Linked DNA regions of Novosphingobium sp. G106. Each later gene encodes a partner of the first gene's protein in a complex. Links are inferred from orthologs where the notes say so. Each region holds a gene or a part of one and is shown in the gene's direction. Other genes may lie near its edges. The genes, in order: tig and rpsG.

The links.
Region 2: the proteins of tig (region 1) and rpsG are in contact, whole or in part, in a crystal structure (PDB 3GTY), measured with the Thermotoga maritima proteins. The link is inferred for Novosphingobium sp. G106 from one-to-one orthologs. Residues at the interface, in WP_004081061.1 of Thermotoga maritima: Glu122, Val124, Val129, Leu130, Tyr133, Glu188, Gly259, Ile262, Tyr263, Glu266, Ser270, Glu273, Gln274, Glu277, Arg308, Gln311, Ile312, Ser315, Tyr316, Glu325, Arg329, Arg336, Leu363, Phe366, Trp367, Arg373, Leu377, Arg381, Leu384, Glu387; in WP_004081843.1 of Thermotoga maritima: Lys34, Lys52, Lys55, Glu59, Arg62, Gln63, Glu66, Asn67, Lys69, Val71, Arg95, Ala109, Lys110, Lys111, Gly112, Arg113, Pro114, Glu117, Glu121, Ile124, Ala125, Tyr127, Asn128, Asn129, Thr130, Gly131, Lys135, Asp139, Arg142, Met143.

The regions. Positions count from the first base shown.
Region 1 is NZ_JAHOOZ010000001.1:2,786,610-2,796,539, reverse strand. Bases 6,562-9,501 are described here. They hold tig (trigger factor), read left to right. Parts: upstream 6,562-7,203; coding sequence 7,204-8,799; downstream 8,800-9,501. Other genes in these bases: KRR38_RS13310 (hypothetical protein), read left to right, coding at 9,066-9,501; KRR38_RS13325 (hypothetical protein), read right to left, coding at 6,756-6,932; KRR38_RS13330 (TauD/TfdA family dioxygenase), read right to left, coding at 6,562-6,657. Outside these bases: KRR38_RS13350 (SPOR domain-containing protein), read left to right, coding at 1-1,312; KRR38_RS13345 (dihydroorotase family protein), read right to left, coding at 1,370-2,620; KRR38_RS13340 (aspartate carbamoyltransferase catalytic subunit), read right to left, coding at 2,617-3,624; signal peptide peptidase SppA, read left to right, coding at 3,721-5,607; more of KRR38_RS13330, read right to left, coding at 5,767-6,561; more of KRR38_RS13310, read left to right, coding at 9,502-9,930. UniProt on the Bacillus subtilis protein: Involved in protein export. Acts as a chaperone by maintaining the newly synthesized protein in an open conformation. Functions as a peptidyl-prolyl cis-trans isomerase.
Region 2 is NZ_JAHOOZ010000001.1:6,037,867-6,047,560, forward strand. The notes cover bases 4,842-7,545. They hold rpsG (30S ribosomal protein S7), read left to right. Parts: upstream 4,842-5,810; coding sequence 5,811-6,281; downstream 6,282-7,545. Other genes in these bases: KRR38_RS29450 (entericidin A/B family lipoprotein), read left to right, coding at 4,892-5,035; rpsL (30S ribosomal protein S12), read left to right, coding at 5,374-5,745; fusA (elongation factor G), read left to right, coding at 6,397-7,545. Also shown: ligD (DNA ligase D), read right to left, coding at 1-278; KRR38_RS29425 (Ku protein), read right to left, coding at 281-1,174; KRR38_RS29430 (hypothetical protein), read right to left, coding at 1,280-2,332; sthA (Si-specific NAD(P)(+) transhydrogenase), read right to left, coding at 2,518-3,993; KRR38_RS29440 (winged helix-turn-helix domain-containing protein), read left to right, coding at 4,147-4,527; KRR38_RS29445 (hypothetical protein), read right to left, coding at 4,544-4,732; more of fusA, read left to right, coding at 7,546-8,490; tuf (elongation factor Tu), read left to right, coding at 8,582-9,694.

The DNA.
Region 1 (9,930 bases):
GAGCCACATGGCCCGCGCCGGCGATCATGCCGTCCGGACCGCCAAGAACCAGAGCCGTTCGATCAACGCCGCCGAACAAACCGTCGCGCAGGCCCCGAACGACGCCGCTGCGCGCCTCGCGCTCGGCCAGGCCTATCTCGACGCCGGCCGCTTCCAGTCGGCCGCCACGACCTTCTCCGACGCGATCCAGCTCGGTGACAGTAGTAGTTCGGTGCAATTGCGCCTGGCGCTGGCCCGCATCGGTGCTGGCGACATGCGCGGCGCGGCTGCCGTGCTCGACCAAGCGCGCGACACGATCCAGCCGGCCGATCGCGGCCTTGCACTGGCGCTTGCCGGGCAGACCGGTCGCGGCGTCGCGGTGCTGATCGATGCCCTGCGCGGCGGCGAGAATTCGCCGAAGCTGCGCCAGAACCTCGCTTATGCCTATGCGCTCAACGGCCAGTGGCGCGAAGCGCGAGTCGCCATGTCGCAGGACGTGCCGGCCGACCAGATCGACGACCGCATCGGTGACTGGGCAGCGATGAGCCGCCCCGAGGACGTGCAGCGCCGCGTCGCCAGCCTGCTCGCCGTGCCCGTCGGCGTGGCCGATGCCGGTCAGCCCGTAGCGCTTGCGCTCAGCGGTGTGGCCGAGCCGAAGGAACAGCGCGCCGAAGCGGAGCCCGCGCCGGTCACCCGGACTGCCGATGCCGAACTGCCAGCGATCGGCGAGACTCCGGCTCCGGCCGTTGCTGCCGTACCGGCGCCGGCTTCGGCCGAATTCGCCACGGCCTTCGCTGCGCAGCCGCAATCGAACTATGTCGCCCAGCCGGTGGTTCAGCCGGCGGCCCAGGTCGCTGTGGCCGACTATGCGGCCAAGCCTTCGTTGCAGGCCGCGCCCGCCCGGGCGAGCCGCGTCGCTGCTTTCACGCGCGCCGTTGCCGAACGGCCGAGCGCGCCGAAGCTCGCCGCGCCGCGCAAGGATGCCTCGCGCCCGATGGCCTGGCCTGCCGCGGTCAAGAACGGCACGCACCTCGTCCAGCTCGGCTCGTTCTCTAGCGAGGCCAATGCCCGCCGCGCCGTGGGAATCCTCACCGCGCGCAGCCCCGAGCTGCGCGGCTACCAGATGACGATCACGCCTGCGGTGGTGAACGGCAAGAACTTCTGGCGCGTCGCCGCCGCCGGCTTCAACGGCGGCTCGGCCTCGAGCCTCTGCTCGGGCCTCAAGAGCCGCGGCAACGTCTGCTTCGCCTATGCGGCGAACCGGGCGCCCGCCGGCCAGGTCCAACCGTCCTTCGCCGTCAACCTCGGCGGTGGCCGGGCCCGCGCCCGCTAAAAGTTTTCGCGTCAGCGATTACCGGGAAAAGCCCCTCCCTTCGCGGAGGGGTTTTTCTTATCTGTCGAGGTGGTTGCTGCCTGCGGGCATGCCGCCCTTGTAGAGCGCGAGGACGCGGCCCTGGACCGGCTGCTTGTCGAACGGCGTATTGCCGGCGGCGGCCGCCATCTTGTCCGAATCGACGATCCACGGCCGATCGGGATCGATGATCGCGAGGTCGGCCTCGGCGCCCACCCGCAGCACGCCGGCATCGAGCCCCAGTAGTTGCGCGGGATTGCCCGCGAGCAGGCGGAAGGCGCGGGTCAGGTCGATCACCCCGTCGCGTACGAGGCTGAGCGTCAACGGCAGCAGCGTCTCGGCGCCGGCCATGCCGGGCTCGGCATCGGCGAAGGGCAGGCGCTTGTCCTCGGGGCCGCGCGGATCGTGGCCCGAGGTAATGACGTCGATCGTCCCATCGGCGAGCGCAGCGCGTACCGCCTGCCGGTCGGCTTCCGAGCGAAGGGGGGGCGATAGCCGGGCGAAAGTGCGGAAGTCGGCCACCGCGATGTCCGAGAGCATGAAATGCGCCGGCGTCACCCCGGCGGTGACCGAAACGCCGCGGGTCTTGGCGGCGCGCACCAGCGTGAGCCCGGCGGCGGTCGTGACCTGGCGGAAATGGAGCCGCGCGCCGCTCATCTCGGCGAGCGCGATGTCGCGAGCGATGGCCAGCGCTTCGGCCTCAGCCGGTGCCGAGGGCAGGCCGAGCCGCGTTGCCATCTCGCCGGCGGTGGCGACGGCATTGCCGGTCAGTCCGCCGTCCTCGGCGTGGCTGACGACGACGAGGCCGAGCATCGCGCAGTAGCGCAGCAGGCGGAGCATCGTCCCGGAATCGCCGATCCAGCGCCGCCCGGTGGCTACCGCCTTGGCCCCGGCATCGCGCATCATCGCGATCTCGGCGAGTTCGACGCCCTCGAGCCCGCGCGTCGCGGCGCCCAGCGGATGGACCCAGAAGTCCGGCTTACCCGACTGCGCGGCGTAACGGACGGTCGAGGGCCTATCCAGCGGCGGGCTCTGGTCGGGCATCAGCGCGGCGCGGGTCACGCCGCCGAAATGGAAGGCCGGCTTGTCGATCGCGAAGACACCGAGGTCGACGAGGCCGGGGGCGATGATTGCGCCTTTGGCATCGACCACGCGGGCATCAGCCTGATCGACGCTGTCGCCCAGCGCGGCGATCCGGCCGCCCTCGACGCGCACCGCGCCCTTGGCCGGCGCGTCCTCGGGCAGCATCAGCAGGCCATTGGCGATGACGAGAGGAGGGGCCGCGCTCATGTCCAGCCCTCCAGCTTGCGCGCTTTTCGTGTCAGCACATCGAGGCAGGCCATGCGGATGGCGACTCCCATCTCGACCTGGCGGGTGATCACCGATCGGTCGACCAGATCGGCGACGTTGCTGTCGATCTCCACGCCGCGGTTCATTGGGCCGGGGTGCATGACCAGCGCATCGGGCTGGGCCTTGGCCAGTCGGTCGAGCGTCAGGCCATAGAGGTGGCGGTATTCGCGCGGGCTGGGGATGAACTGGCCCGACATGCGTTCCTGCTGGAGCCGCAGCATCATGACCACGTCGGCGCCTTTCAGCGCTGCGTCGAAATCGTGGAACGGCGTGACCTTCATCTCCTCGATCCCCGCGGGCATCAGCGCGGGCGGGGCGCAGACGCGGACTTCGGCGCCGAGCGTGGTCAGGCAATGGATGTTCGAGCGTGCGACGCGGCTGTGCAGGATGTCGCCGCAGATCGTGATCGTCAGGCCGTTGAATTCGCCGTTGGTCTTGCCGCGCAGGGCATGACGGATCGTCAGCGCGTCGAGCAGGCCCTGGGTCGGGTGCTCATGCTGGCCGTCGCCGGCATTGAGCACCGGGCAGTTCACCTTGTCGGCGATCAGCCGCACGGCGCCCGAACTGCCGTGGCGGATGACCATGGCGTCGGCGCGCATCGCGTTGAGCGTCATAGCCGTGTCGATCAGCGTCTCGCCCTTCTTCACGCTCGACTGCGCCACCTGCATGTTGACGACGTCGGCGCCGAGCCGCTTGCCGGCTATCTCGAAGCTCAAGAGCGTGCGCGTCGAGTTCTCGAAGAAGGCGTTGATGATGGTGAGGCCGGCCAGGCTCTCGTCGCGCTTCTGCGGCTGCCGGTTGAGCTCGACCCATTGCTCGGCCTCGTCGAGCAGGAACAGGATCTCGTGCGGCGCAAGGCCGGCGATGCCGAGCAGCCCGCGGTGCGGGAAGGCCAGCGAGCCTGCCGGATAGCGGCCCGCGTGAGGGAGTTCTGGCGATGTCATTGAAGACAGCGCCTTAGACCTGCCGGGGCGGGGGGTAAAGTGTGCTTGGACAAACTGTCCCCCGTCCTTAGAAAGACGCGAAATAGAGGAACACGCATGGCATTCGCGCGCAAGGTCTGGAAGCTGCTGGTTGCGATCAAGGACGGGCTCGCGCTGCTGCTCCTCCTGATGTTCTTCGGACTGCTCTATGCGGCGCTGACGGTGCGGCCGAACGTCGCTTCGGTGCAGAAGGGCGCGCTGCTGCTCAAGCTCGACGGTGCGGTGGTCGAGGAGCCTTCGCTGGTCGATCCGATCAAGCAACTGGTGTCGCAGCAGGCGCCGGTCGGTGAGTACCGGGCGCGCGACGTGGTCCGCGCGCTGCGGCTCGCGGCGAAGGACGACCGGATCAAGGCCGTGGTCTTCGATCTCTCGCGCTTCACCGGCGGCGGTTTTGTGCACATGACCGAGATCGGCGAGGCGATGGACGCGGTGCGCGCGGCGAAGAAGCCGGTGCTGACCTATGCCACGCTATACAACGACGACGGCGTGCAGCTTGCTGCCCACGCCAGCGAAGCCTGGGTCAACCCGATGGGCGGGGCCTTCGTGCTCGGGCCCGGCGGCAAGAACCTTTACTACGGCGGCCTGCTCGACAAGCTGAAGGTCACCGCGCACGTCTTCCGCGTCGGCACCTACAAGAGCGCGGTCGAGCCTTACATCCGCAACGACATGTCCGACCCCTCGCGCGAGGCGAGCAAGGCGCTCTACGGCGCGATCTGGGAGAACTGGAAGGCGGACGTCGCCAAGGCGCGGCCCAAGGCCAACATCGCGCTGGTCGGCGGCGATCCGGTGGCCTGGCTGAAAGCTGCGGGCGGCGATGCCGCCAAGGGCGCGCAGAGCGCAGGGCTGGTCGACAAGCTCGGCGACGAGGCGCAGTTCGGCCAGCGTGTCGCCGAGATCGTCGGCGACGATACGCGCGATCCGGGGCCTGGGCATTTTGCCCATACCGGGCTCAAGACCTGGCTTGCGGCCAACAAGCCGGCCGAACCGGGCCGGGCGATCGGCGTGGTCACAGTGGCGGGCGAGATCGTCGACGGCGACGCCGGGCCGGGTACCGCGGGCGGCGACCGCATCGCCAAGCTGCTCGACGAGGCGCAGGCGAAGAACTTTGCGGCGCTGGTCGTGCGCGTCGATTCGCCGGGCGGCTCGATCACGGGCTCCGAGGCGATCCGCGCGGCGATCGCGCGCTACAAGGCCAAGAAGATCCCGGTCGTGGTCTCGATGGCCAATCTCGCGGCGAGCGGCGGCTACTGGGTCTCGACCCCGGCCGACCGCATCTTCGCCGAGCCGGGGACGATTACCGGCTCGATCGGGGTCTTCGCCATCGTGCCGAGCTTCGAGCACGCCCTGTCCGAGTGGGGCGTGACCACCGACGGCGTGGCGACCACGCCGCTGTCGGGCCAGCCCGATGTCGTCAGCGGCCTCTCGCCCGAGATCCAGTCGATGCTCCAGCTCAATGTCGAGCACAGCTACGGCCACTTCCTCGGCCTCGTCGGCCAGTCGCGGCACCGGACGCCCGAGCAGATCGACGCGATCGGCCAGGGCCGCGTCTGGGACGGCGGCACGGCACGGCAGAACGGCCTGGTCGACGAGTTCGGTGGGCTCGACCAGGCGCTGGCCTATGCGGCCAAGGCGGCGAAGCTCGACTCCTGGCATCCCGAATACCTGGGCCAGCGCGACGAGCAGTGGGCCTCGATCCTTCAGCGCCTCGGTGGCAGCGACGAAGACAGCGCCCCGCCGGCCGAAGCGCGCGACTTCGCCGGGGCGGTAACTGCCAGCCAGATGGGCCTGATCGGCAAGGCACTGGCCGGCGCCGAGCGGTTGATCGGCACGCGCGGGGTCCAGGCCTATTGCCTCGAATGCCCGGCCTCGGCGGGCGGCAGGCTGCCACCCAGGGCGGACCTGACCTTGCTGGCGCGCGTGGCGAAGGTCCTGGGTCTCAATTAGAGCGGGATAACCTCACCCTGACATCGTCATCCCGGGCTTGACCCGGGATCCCGCTGCCTTCGCAACCTCGCGTCTGGCCGCAATGAGCCGGACCCCGGATCAAGCGGGGTGACGAACCTCTTTCAGGCAAAGTCGATCGCGCGCTTGTCGCGGCCAAACCTAAGCCGGCTGGAGTTCCGCCAAAGGCCGGCCAAGGCGCTGGTCGCCCTGGATCGAGGTACGGTGCATGTTGCGGTCCGAATCCGCATCGTAGGGCACGACCCGGTGCATCACGCCGTGGTTGTTCCAGATGACGAAATCGCCCTCGCGCCAGTCGTGGCTGTAGGAGAAGTCGGGCTGCGCGGCCCATTCGATCAGTCTCTCCAGCAGCGAACGGCCGGCGGTGTAGGGCATGCCGATCACCTCGTCGGCGTGGGTGCCGAGGACGAGCGACTGGCGGCCATCCTGCTGCGTCCAGACCAGCGGCACGACCATCTCGGGTGCCTGGCGGAACCGGGCGAGGCGATCCTCGGGAATCTCGCGGAAGACATGGCGCATCGCGGCTTCGAGCCGGTGGATCACCCTGAGCTCGGCGATCGCCGCCTGCTCCGCCGCGGGCAGCCGCGCCCAGGCTGCGAAAGTGTTGGCGAATTCGGTCTGGCCGCCCGTGAGTGACAGCTTGCGCGCCGAGAGCATCGTCGCCTTGGGCAGCGGCTGGTCGACTGTGACGCCGTCGGTGTGCCAGAACCAGGTGGCGTAGACGAATTCGGGGGCCAGCGTCGCACCCTTGCCGAGTGCGATCTTGTAGACGTCAGCCTCTTCGCCGGCGACCGCGCCACGCGCGCCGTTCGGGGTCGCACCGCTGGTATAGTTGAGCCGCTGGCCGAAGGCGTCGGTGAAGGCGAGTTGCTCCGCGTCGGTCAGGTGCAACTCGGGGAACACCAGGACGCCGCGCTGTTCCATCGCCTCGCGCACCGTCTGGACGATCTCGGGATCGCAGAGACGCGCCTTGTCTACGCGAACCAGGCTGCCGATGTGCGGCTTGATGGGCTCGATGGTGATTGCGGTCATGGTACTCGCCGTTGCCGATTTGATCCGGCATCCATACGATTCCCCCGCGCTCCCGCCTAGGGTTGCCGCATGACTGACGCGGAAGCACGAGTGCCGATCTACAGCGGCGGCGGCGTCTCGTCCGGGCCGCGGTCGGGCTCGTCGAAATCCGGCTGGATCACCGGGCTCTCGTCGGGATTGTTGGGATCGAAGCCGGGCTGCGGCTCCTGCTGCGGCGCTTCGGGCGGCGATTGCGGCTCGATCCGGTCGGGCGAGAAATCGGGTTGCGTGGCCATGAGAACCTACCTTCCTGCTGGTTGAACCGTTGCGGTACGATAGTGGTTCCGTCTTAGGCCCCAGCGCGCTTGCCCTTTTGCCCCAGTGCTTATAAGGGCCGTCGCCTGATTTTTCGGCTTCCTCGGTTTGCGGGCGTGGCGGAATTGGTAGACGCGCTGGTTTTAGGTACCAGTATCGCAAGATGTGGGGGTTCGAGTCCCTTCGCCCGCACCAATACCTCGCCCTGGACTGATCGGCGGCATTTTTTGAGAGTGGAAGGCTTTTAGAGCGATGCAGATTGTCGAGACCGCCAACGAAGGTTTGAAGCGTGGCTACACCGTCACGATTTCGGCCAAGGACATCTCCGCGCGGATCGAGGGCGAGGTCAAGAAGATCGCCCCGCAGATGCGCCTGCCGGGTTTCCGCCCGGGCAAGGTTCCGGTGAACCTTGTCAAGAAGATGCACGGCCCGGCGATCCACCAGGAAGCGCTCAACACCTCGATCCGCGAGGCGATGGATCAGCTCGTCAGCGAGCAGAAGCTGCGCCCCGCGATGCAGCCCGACGTCAGCCTTGGCGATGGCTATGAGGAAGGCAAGGATGCCGAACTGACCGTCAGCCTCGAAGTGCTGCCCCAGATCGCCGCGCCGGCGATCGAAGGCCTCAAGCTCGAGAAGCTGGTCGTGCCCGTCACCGATGAAGAGGTCGACGCCGAAGTTGCGCGCTTCGCCGGCCAGCAGAAGAGCTTTACCGATGCCAAGAAGGGCAAGAAGGCCGAGAACGGCGACCAGGTCCTGGTCGACTTCGTCGGCAAGCGCGACGGCGTCGCCTTCGAGGGCGGCAGCGCCGAGAACCAGCCGATCGAGCTGGGCTCCGGCCGCCTGATCCCGGGGTTCGAGGAGCAGCTCGTCGGCGTGAAGGCCGGCGAGGAGCGCCAGATCACCGTGACTTTCCCCGCCGACTACGGCGCCAAGGAACTTGCGGGCAAGGATGCGACCTTCGACATCACCGTCCATGCGGTGAAGGTCGCCGGCGAGCAGGAGATCAACGACGATCTCGCCAAGAACCTGGGCCTCGAGAGCCTCGACCAGCTCAAGGGCCTGCTCCGCGGCCAGCTCGAGCAGCAGACCGCGGGGCTGACCCGCACGCAGATGAAGCGTGCGCTGCTCGACCAGCTCGCCGCCGGCCACGATTTCGAGGTTCCGCCCTCGATGGTCGAAGCCGAGTTCGGCCAGATCTGGCAGCAGCTGACCCACGAAGCCGGCCACGAGGAAGACCCCGAGGCTGCGCTCAAGGAAATCGAAGCCGAGAAGGACGATTACAAGGCGATCGCCGAGCGCCGCGTGCGCCTGGGCCTGCTGCTTTCGGAAATCGGCCAGGCCAACGGCGTCGAGGTGACCCAGCAGGAAATGCAGATGCTGATGGCGCAGGCCGCGCAGCAGTATCGTCCCGAGGATCGCCAGCGCTTCTACGAGTACGTCCAGCAGGACCCGCTCGTCGCCGCCCAGCTGCGCGCACCGCTCTATGAGGACAAGGTCGTCGACTTCCTGTTCGACAAGGCCGAAGTCGCCGAGCGCGAAGTGACCAAGGACGAACTCCAGGCCGCGATCGAGGCCGAAGAAGACGGTCATGTCCATGGCCCGGATTGCGGTCACGATCACGACCACAAGCCCGCCGCCAAGAAGGCCGCACCGAAGAAGGCCAAGGCGGCGGCCGAGCCCGTCGCAGAACCCGAGGCTGCTACGGCCGAGGAAAAGCCCGCTGCGAAGAAGGCGCCTGCCAAGAAGGCTGCCGCGCCCAAGGCCGAAGCCGCTGCCGAGGAAGCGTCTGCCAAGAAGGCTCCGGCAAAGAAGCCTGCCGCCAAGAAGGCGCCTGCCGATAAGGCCTGATCGCTTCGCGGTTCGCAAACAATCGGACGGCCCGGCGCTTCGTGCACCGGGCCGTTTGTTTTTGGCTAGAGCGCGGGGCGCATCGCCAATGCGATTCTGGCCGCGCGCCTCAATCGGTTAACGCCCTTGAACATCGGGCTGGGGCGCGTCAGACAGTCGAACCCATCGATGGGAGCGCCCGTGATAGACTGTTTCGAGTGCAACGGCTTCAAGGGACAATGTAGGGTTGCCGCGATAAGCGGTGCCTCGATCGTTTCTGACCCTGAATGAGCGATCACCCCGCCATAGCTGAAACGGACGGTGAATCGTCGCGGTTTGGTGTCTGGTTTGCGGGACTCTGCTGGCGGCTGGTCGACGGGATCGAGGGTGTCTGGTCAGGATGGCCTTCGCGCCACGCACTGGCGCTGATTGTCGTGCTGGCATTGGCGCTGCGTTTGCCCCTACTGGCCATCCCGGCGCTCCATCATCCCGACGAGATATTCCAGTATCTCGAACCCGCGCATCGCCTCGCCACCGGCTATGGTATCGCGACCTGGGAATGGCGCGAAGGCATTCGCAGCTGGTTCCTGCCGCTGATCCTGTCGGGCCCGATCGCCTTGTCCGAAAAGTTCTCGCCCGGCTCGCTGGCCTATCTACCGGTCCTTCGCGGGCTGTTCGCGCTCGCCTCGATATCGGTGGTCCTGTCGTTCTACGCCTTGGGCAACGGCATCTCGCGGTTCCACGGCTTGCTGGCTGCCTTCGTTGCGGCGATCTGGTTCGATTTCGTTTTCTACGCGGTACACACACTCAGCGAGCCGCTGGCCTTGGCGCTGATCATGCCGGCCGCCGCCGTGCTGTGCCGCGCCGAGACTGCGACGACGCGCAAGCTGCTCGCCGCAGGCTTCGCCCTCGGCCTCGCGGCGATCGTCCGCTATCAGTATCTTCCTGCGATCGGCGTCCTGGTACTGCTGACTTGCAAATACCGCTTCCGCGACCTCTGGTTGCCCGTAGCCATCGGCGGCATTGCGGCTTTGCTCATCGGATCGGCGATCGACCTTTCGTTCGGCGTGATGCCCTTCGAATGGGTGTTCAACAACTTCTCGTCCAACCTCCTGCAGGGCCGCTCGGAAGATTTCGGCATCAGGACGCCGG
Region 2 (9,694 bases), 3.3 Mb from region 1 along the record:
TCGAATTCGGCGTAGGACATCGGGTGGTCCTCGGTGCGGACGGCGAGCCGCTTGTCATTGGGATCGAGGCTTGGCCCTCTGGTCACCGCCCAGCTCTTGAGCACGCCATCGGCTTCGAGCCGGAAATCCCAGTGCAACCGGGTTGCCTCGTGCTTCTGGACGATAAAGCGGTTGCCCCTGGCGCTCGATTGGCGCGTGCCTTTCGGCTCGGCAGTCTTCTTGAAGTCGCGCTTGGCATTGTAGCTCGCCAGCGGATCGGATTTCTGCCGCGTCGCCACGGTCAGGCGCGTTTGCGCCGCGCCGCGGGCTTGGCTGCGGCAGCTGGACGGCTCTTGGGTGTCGCTTTGGCTGTCGGTTTTTCCGCCTTGTCGGGCGCCGTCTTCTTGCCCTCGACCGAGGCCTTGAGCGCGGCCATTAGATCAATGACGTTGGACTTGCCCGAAGCCGGCCCCGGTTCCTCGACATCCTCGAGCACGCGCTTGCCCTTGGCTTTCGCTTTCTTTTCAATCAGCCGGTGCAGCCCGTCGATATAACGGTTGTGATATTCGCCGGCATCGAACTTGCCCGCCTTCTTCTCGATCAGGGTGGTGGCGAGATCGAGCAGGTCGGCATCGGGCTTCGTGTCGCCGATATCGCGGAAATAGTTCGCCGCCTTGTTCACCTCGTCGGCATAGCGCAGCGTCTCGAGCACCAGCCCGCGGCCGCAGGGCTTGAGGCTGACGAGAAACTCCTGGCCCCTGATCGCGAGCTGCCCAAGGCCTACTTTCCGTGATTTCCGAAGGGCTTCACGCAGCACGACGTAGGCCTCCTCGGCAAGATCGTCGGCGGGGACGACGTAATAGGGCTGGTCGAAATAGAGTACGTCGATCGCATCGGCATCGACGAACTGGACGAGATCGAGCGTCCGCTTGGACTCGAGCTTGACCGCCTCGATCTCCGCGTCCTCGAGCAGCACGAAATGGCCCTTGGAGAGCTCGTAGCCCTTGATGATTTCGTCGCGGTCGACCGGGCCGATGCCCGGCACGACCTTCTCGTACTTGATCGGCTTGCCCGAAGGCTCGTGAATCTGGCGGAAGGAGATCGAGGCGCCCGACTTGGTCGCCTTGTAGATCTCCACCGGGATCGAGACGAGCGCCAGTCGGATCTGGCCTTTCCAGTAAGCACGAGCGGCCATGGTCTACCTCCGCGGATTAAGTACACCCGCGGCGATTTGGTTCCAACATCGATGGCCCGATGCAGAGGCGGGCGGCGGCCCTCGTCCTTTGCCGTCAGGGCTCGTTCAGCGCTTCCCGGCCGCCGAAAGCGCGATCCGGATATCCGAAGTGACGTTCTGGGGGGACGCGACGGTCAGAGTCGCCGCCATGGCGATTTCCTCCGCCTGGGGGCCTGCCAGAACGCCGACGACGTCGCCGGAGCCCGTTGAAGCCGTGCCGTTGAGCGTGGACAACGTCGGCGTTCCCGACTGGTTGAAATTGATCGTGATGATATTCACGGTCGCATTCGTCTGCGGATTCTTGAGTGTGAGGTCGAGTTTCGTCGAGAACGCCTTGCTGGTGAAGTCGACCGTGGTGGTAAGCGTTCCGATCACGTCATATTGCGCGCTGTTGTCTCGGGCGATGCCTTTCACCACGCCGGTATAGGTCGCGACGCCCGCGCGGTTGAGGCCCGCGGCACCCGTCGGCAGGGCATAGCCGAAAGGCAGATAGGTGATAAGCGGGCCGCCCAGAGACGCGTTCTGGATCGTGAACAGGCCGAAGCTGGCATAGTTCAGATTGAGCGTCGGGTTGGCGGAACCCGGATTGAACAGGCGCAGCATGTAGACGTCGGACCCCGAAGTGGTGAGGCACTGGTCGCGGCGGAACAGGGTCTCCTCGGGTGTGGTCGCAGTGGTGACGATGTTGTCCGGGCCGAAGCTGATGCTCGAATCCAGCGAACTGTTGAACTCGATGAAGGTGTAGCGCTTGGTCGCCTGAGAATAGTGGAGCCGATCGGTCAGCGAGGGCGGCGAGAGCGCTCCGCCGTCTGCGCTGATCCGCGCGAGCGGAACCGAAAACGTATCGCTGTAGACCGCGTCGGGGCGGCAGACGGTGCGAAAGAATGTTCCAGGAACGGGCTGGCCTTGAGGCACGCCGGCACCGGAATCGCCCACGGCAGCGGCCGGCGTCGGCAGCGTCGTAAGCGGTGTGGGTGTGGGTGTGGGTGTGGGTGTGGGGGTCGGAGACGGGCTCGGCGTCGCCGTAGGGGTCGGCGACGGCGTAGAGCTTCCGCCATCCCCACACCCAGTCAGCGCCGAAACAGCCAGCAAAGGTGCTACGACGCGGTAAAAACGCATTTCATTCATAGCCTTCACGCTAGAGAGCTTGATAGACAGCGGCAAGCCTCGCGGAACTCGTCGCAGATCTTAGTTGCTCCATTGTGAAGGTACTTTCCTACGCCAATAGCGAGCGCAAGCGCCTGCGCCCCGGCGCGGGCGCTGTCAGCCAAGCGCCCCGGCCTCCCCTATGACGTGGGCCGCCCTCAATCGCGCGGCATGCGGTTCCAGGCGTCGAGTGCGGCGATCTTGTAGGCCTCCGCCAGCGTCGGGTAATTGAAGGTGTTCTCGATGAAGTAGTCGACCGTGCCCTTAAGGTTGAGCACCGCCTGGCCGATGTGGATCAGCTCGGTAGCGCCTTCGCCGAGGATGTGGACGCCCAGCAGCCGACGCGTCTTGTGGCTGAAGATCATCTTCATCATGCCCTGATCGAGGCCCATGATATGCCCGCGTGAGGTCTCGCGCATGCGGGCGATGCCGCATTCGTAGGCGATGCCCTTGTCGCGCACTTCCTGCTCGCTCATGCCCACGGTCGAGATTTCCGGCACGGCATAGACACCGTAGGGGAAATAGGCCGGAGCCGGCGGCAGCGGCAGCTCGAAGGCATGGCAGGCAGCAATACGGCCCTGTTCCATCGAGGTTGAAGCAAGGCTGGGAAAACCGATCACGTCGCCCGCCGCATAGATGTGCGGAACTTCGGTCTGGAACGTGTCGGCGTTCACTTTCAGCCGCCCGCGCCCATCGGTCGTAAGGCCGCAGGCGTCGAGTCCGAGTTGGTCGGTCGCGCCCATGCGGCCGGCGCAATAGAGCAACATCTCGTTGCGCACGATGCGGCCGTCCTCGGTCGTGCAGACGACGCGGTTGCCCTCGCGAACGACCGATTTGACCGGCGAGCCGAGCCGGAACGAGACGCCGCGGTCACGTAGCTGGTGGACGAATTCGTCGATGATCTCGCGGTCGATGAAATCGAGGAAAGTGCTCCGCGGTTCGATGATCGTCACCGCCACGTCGAGCGCGCTGAAAATCGTCGCATATTCAATGCCGATCACGCCCGCGCCGACGACGGTGAGACTGCGCGGCAGGCGCGGGATCTCGACCACCTCGTCGCTGTCGAGGATGCAATCGTCGTCGAAGTCGATGCCCTCGGGGCGGAAAGGAACCGTGCCCACGGCAATCAGGATGCGCTCGCCTTCGACCGCCAACTGGCTGCCGTCGGGCGAGGTGACGATCAGGCGGTGCGCGTCCTCGAAGCGGGCGAAGCCCTCCATCGTGTGGACGCCGTTGCGCAGGAACTGGTGTTCGAGCACGTCGACCTCATGCTCGAGCGTCTTGTGCAGGCGGATGCCCAGATCCTCGCTGCCAATCTCCTTCTTGACCCGGTACGACCGGCCATAGAAGCCGCGCTCGCGCCAGCCCGAGAGGTTGAGCGCGGTCTCGCGCAGGGTTTTCGAAGGGATCGTGCCCGTATGCACCGAAACGCCGCCGACCCGCTTGCGGCCTTCGACGACGAGTACCGACTTGCCGAGCTTCGCTGCCTGGATCGCGGCGCGGCGGCCCGAGGGACCGCTGCCGATGACGATGAAATCGTACTGCCCCGCCATGCGCTTGCCCCGCGTGAGTTCGACCGGAAAGTCGCCGCAGTGTACAGAAGCCGTCGCCTTGCGGTAGTCAAAATGCTGCATTGCACAATCTTTCGCGCTTGGGATGCCCCCTGATCCGAACGTAGATAACGGCATTTTAAGCAAATTTTTCAGGCCGGATGGGCTGAAGGCGATCGTTTGTCGCCGCAAAGTTGGGGGCTCGCCGCGATGGCGGACTGGCGCTAGGATGCCGGAATGGCGGACGAAGCGATCCTCAAGCTAAAGGTGCAGCTCTATTCTGGCGAGGAGATCGCGATGGGACCGGGCAAGGCCGATCTGCTCGAGGCGATCCGTGCGCACGGATCGATTTCGGCCGCGGGCCGGGCCATGGGCATGTCCTACCGCCGCGCCTGGCTACTGGTCGATGCGATGAACCGCTGCTGGCAGCGCCCGCTGGTCGAAACCTCGCCCGGCAGCGCGCATGGCGGCGGCGCGCGAGTCAGCGCTTTCGGCGAGACCGTGCTGACGCACTACCGCGCGCTCCAGGCTCGGATCGATGCAGCGGCCGACTGCGCCGATTTCGCCGCGCTGCAGGCAGGCATCCTGCCTGAGCCGCGCTCCAGTCAGAAGGCCTAGTTCTCAGCGTTATGACCTAGGCCGGCAAGGCGAGCCGCGACCAGTCATACTTCCGTCCGGGTTCGCGATCGATGTCACGCACGGCTTCGGCGGTGAGTTGGTCCGCCAATGCGCGATGCAGCCGTTCGTCCTCGGCGCTTTCCGAACCCAAGGCGAGCAGTACTTCCTTGCGGGCAAGTATCAGGCGCAGTGTCGGATCCATCATGGCTGGCTCTCCTCTTCCGCCATGTAGGGGATTACCCTATCACGTCCTGAGGGCCGGGCCAAACCTTCTCGTCGCCGCCGAGCGCCCGGTCGCCGCATTGCGTGACGCTTGATATGCGCCTCCGCGATGCTAGGGATGGGCAGGATTGTTGCGCGGGGAATGAGAAGAATGACGCCATATCGCAAACTGCTCTGTGCGGCCGTGCTCGGCGGTCTGCTGGCCTCGCTTGCGGCATGCAATACGGTCAAGGGTGTCGGTCGCGACATCGAGTCGGTCGGCGAAGCGGGTTCGCGCGCGCTCTGATCCGGCGCTTTGATCGCGCGGCGCGCCATCGCGCGCTTGACCGCTTTTACAAACCGCACTAAGGGCGCCGGCTTCCGGACGGGATTTATCTCGCTTGCCGGATATAGAGCTGAACATTGGCGGTGCGGGTGAGGGCCAGTTCCTCGCGCCCATCGTCAAAGTAACCCGGCATTCTTCGACCGGGTGGAGTGTTTTCGGCTCACGCTGTGCGAACTGCCTGCTGCCCGGCTTGCCCGGGGCGCGGCGCACATGCGTGATCCCGTACATCTCCATCGGTTCTCGAATGCCATACCGGGGCGGCAATTCCGCTGTCCCCAAACACAGGTGAAGAGTACTTCATGCCGACTATCAACCAGCTGATCCGCAAGGGTCGCGTACCGCAGAAGGCCAAGTCGAAGGTTCCTGCGATGGAGCAGAACCCCCAGAAGCGCGGCGTCTGCACGCGCGTCTACACGACGACGCCGAAGAAGCCGAACTCGGCGCTTCGCAAGGTGGCCAAGATCCGCCTGACCAACAGCCGCGAGGTCATCTCGTACATCCCGGGCGAAGGCCACAACCTGCAGGAGCACTCGGTCGTGCTGATCCGCGGCGGCCGTGTTCGCGACCTTCCCGGCGTGCGTTACCACGTGCTGCGCGGCGTGCTCGACACCCAGGGTGTCAAGGACCGCAAGCAGAGCCGTTCGAAGTACGGCGCCAAGCGTCCGAAGTAAGCCTCAGGCTGGTTTTTCCCGGCCGCGCCTTTGTCGCAGCGGCCTGAGAATAAGGAATTCATCCGATGTCACGTCGTCGTCGTCCCGAGAAGCGGGAAATCCTGCCTGATCCCAAGTTCGGGGATGAGGTTCTGTCGAAGTTCATGAACAACCTGATGCTCGACGGTAAGAAGTCCGTCGCCGAAAGCATCGTCTATGGCGCCATGGAAACCATGGAAACGCGCGCCAAGGCCGATCCGCTCGGGCTGTTCCACAATGCGCTCGAGAACGTGAAGCCGCAGATCGAAGTGCGTTCGCGCCGCGTCGGTGGTGCCACCTACCAGGTGCCGGTCGAGGTTCGCCCCGAGCGCGCCCAGGCTCTCGCCATCCGCTGGCTGATCACGGCCGCCCGCAACCGTTCGGAAACGACGATGTCGGCGCGCCTCTCGGCCGAGCTGCTCGACGCCGCCAACAACCGCGGCAACGCGGTCAAGAAGCGCGAAGACACCCACCGCATGGCCGACGCCAACCGTGCGTTCAGCCATTATCGCTGGTAATGGGACGCCGGTAGGTTCGCGCCGCTTAGGGCCGGACGTCTTTCGGTTGTCATAAAGCACACTATATGAGCGGGAGCCTCAAGCCGGCTCCCCTCATCACATCAAGGAAACCACCATGGCACGCGGCCATCCGCTCGAGAAGTACCGCAATATCGGTATCATGGCGCACATCGACGCCGGCAAGACGACGACGACCGAGCGTATCCTTTACTACACCGGCAAGTCCTACAAGATCGGCGAAGTCCACGACGGCGCCGCGACCATGGACTGGATGGAGCAGGAGCAGGAGCGCGGCATCACGATCACGTCGGCCGCGACGACCTGCTTCTGGAAGGCCGACAGCGGCCAGGGCGACGAATATCGCATCAACATCATCGACACCCCCGGGCACGTCGACTTCACGATTGAAGTCGAGCGTTCGCTGCGCGTGCTCGACGGCGCGGTTGCCTGCTTCGACGGCGTTGCCGGCGTCGAACCGCAGTCCGAGACCGTGTGGCGCCAGGCCGACAAGTACGGCGTGCCGCGTATGTGCTTCATCAACAAGCTCGACCGCACCGGCGCGAACTTCAAGTACTGCGTCCAGTCGATCATCGACCGCCTCGGTTCGAAGCCGGCGGTGCTTTATCTCCCGATCGGCATCGAAGCCGACCTCAAGGGCCTGGTCGATCTCGTGCACAACCGTGCGATCATCTGGAAGGACGAAGCGCTGGGCGCCGAGTTCTTCTATGAAGAGATCCCCGCCGACATGGTCGACGAGGCCGCCGAATATCGCGAGAAGCTGATCGAGCTTGCCGTCGAGCAGGACGACGACGCGATGGAAGCCTATCTCGAAGGCAACGAGCCCGACGTCGCGACGCTCAAGGCGCTGATCCGCAAGGGTACGCTGGGCCACGCCTTCGTGCCGGTCGTCTGCGGCTCGGCGTTCAAGAACAAGGGCGTCCAGCCCCTGCTCGACGCCGTCGTCGACTACCTGCCTTCGCCGCTCGACATCGAAGACGTCCAGGGCGTCAAGATGGACAGCGACGAGCCGGACAGCCGTCCCGCCACCGACGACGCGCCGTTCAGCGCGCTCGCGTTCAAGGTCATGAACGATCCCTTCGTGGGCTCGCTCACCTTCATCCGCATCTATTCGGGCACGCTCTCCAAGGGCACCTACCTGAACTCGGTGAAGGACAAGAAGGAGAAGGTCGGCCGCATTCTCGAAATGCACGCCAACGACCGCAAGGACATCGACGAGGCCTTCGCGGGCGACATCGTCGCGCTGGCCGGCATGAAGGAAACCACCACGGGCGACACGCTCTGCGCCGAACGGTCGCCGATCGTGCTCGAGCGCATGGAATTTCCCGAGCCGGTCATCGAACTGTCGGTGGAGCCGAAGACCAAGGCCGACCAGGAGAAGATGGGCGTCGCGCTCAATCGTCTCTCGGCGGAAGATCCCTCGTTCCGCGTGTCGACCGATCACGAATCGGGCCAGACGATCATCAAGGGGATGGGCGAGCTTCACCTCGACATCATCGTCGATCGTATGCGCCGCGAGTTCAAGGTCGAGGCCAACGTCGGTGCGCCGCAGGTGGCCTACCGCGAATACCTCGCGAAGCCGGTCGACGTCGATTACACCCACAAGAAGCAGTCGGGCGGTACCGGTCAGTTCGGCCGCGTGAAGGTCAAGGTCACGCCGGGCGAGCGCGGTTCGGGCATCACCTTCAAGGACGAGATCAAGGGCGGTAACATTCCGAAGGAATATATCCCCGCGATCGAAAAGGGCTTCCGCGAGACGGCGGCCTCGGGCTCGCTGGTCGGCTTCCCGATCATCGACTTCGATATCGTGCTTTATGACGGTGCCTACCACGACGTCGACTCTTCGGCGCTGGCATTCGAAATCGCCGGTCGTGCAGCGATGCGCGAAGTGGCGCAGAAGGCCGGCATCAAGCTGCTCGAACCGATCATGAAGGTGGAAGTGGTGACGCCGGAGGAATATCTCGGCGACGTCATCGGCGACATCAACAGCCGCCGTGGCCAGATCCAGGGCACTGACACGCGGGGCAATGCCCAGGCGGTCGAGGCCATGGTGCCGCTGGCGAATATGTTCGGCTACGTGAACCAGCTCCGCTCGTTCACCCAGGGCCGAGCGAATTACTCGATGTTCTTCTCCCACTATGACGAAGTCCCGGCGAACGTCGCGGCCGAGGTCAAGGAGAAGCTTGCCTAAGCGGCAAGATGATACTAGGGGCGGCGCCTGATTCAGCGGGCGCCGCACCTTCCCGCAGATTCTCATTCAAGCGAAACAGAAGGTTTGAACAATGGCGAAGGCAAAATTTGAGCGGACCAAGCCGCACTGCAACATCGGCACCATCGGTCACGTCGACCACGGCAAGACCACGCTGACGGCCGCGATCACCAAGGTGCTGGCCGAGACCGGCGGCGCGACGTTCACCGATTACGCCAACATCGACAAGGCTCCCGAAGAGCGCGAGCGCGGCATCACGATCTCGACCGCCCACGTCGAGTACGAGACCGCCAACCGCCACTACGCGCACGTCGACTGCCCGGGCCACGCCGACTACGTGAAGAACATGATCACCGGTGCCGCCCAGATGGACGGCGCGATCCTGGTCGTGAACGCCGCTGACGGCCCGATGCCGCAGACCCGCGAGCACATCCTGCTCGCCCGCCAGGTCGGCGTGCCGCAGCTCGTCGTCTACATGAACAAGGTCGACCAGGTCGACGACGCCGAAATCCTCGAGCTCGTCGAGCTCGAAATCCGCGAGCTGCTGAGCTCGTACGGCTTCGACGGCGACGCGATCCCCATCATCCCGGGTTCGGCTCTGGCCGCTCTCGAAGGCCGCGACGACAACATCGGCAAGGAATCGATCTACGCGCTGATGAAGGCCGTCGACGAGTTCATCCCGCAGCCGCCGCGCCCGACCGACAAGCCGTTCCTGATGCCGGTGGAAGACGTGTTCTCGATCTCGGGTCGTGGTACGGTCGTGACCGGCCGCGTCGAGACCGGCATCGTCAAGGTTGGCGAGGAAGTCGAGATCGTCGGCCTCAAGGACACCCGCAAGACCGTCGTCACCGGCGTCGAAATGTTCCGCAAGCTGCTCGACCAGGGCGAAGCCGGCGACAACATCGGCGCGCTGGTTCGCGGCGTTGCCCGTGAAGACGTCGAGCGTGGCCAGGTCCTCTGCAAGCCCGGTTCGGTCAAGCCGCACACCGAGTTCTCGGCCGAGGTCTATGTCCTGTCGAAGGACGAAGGCGGCCGTCACACGCCTTTCTTCGCGAACTATCGTCCGCAGTTCTACTTCCGCACCACGGACGTCACCGGCGAGGTCATCCTCCCCGAGGGCACCGAGATGGTCATGCCCGGCGACAACATCGGTCTGTCGGTCAAGCTGATCGCCCCGATCGCCATG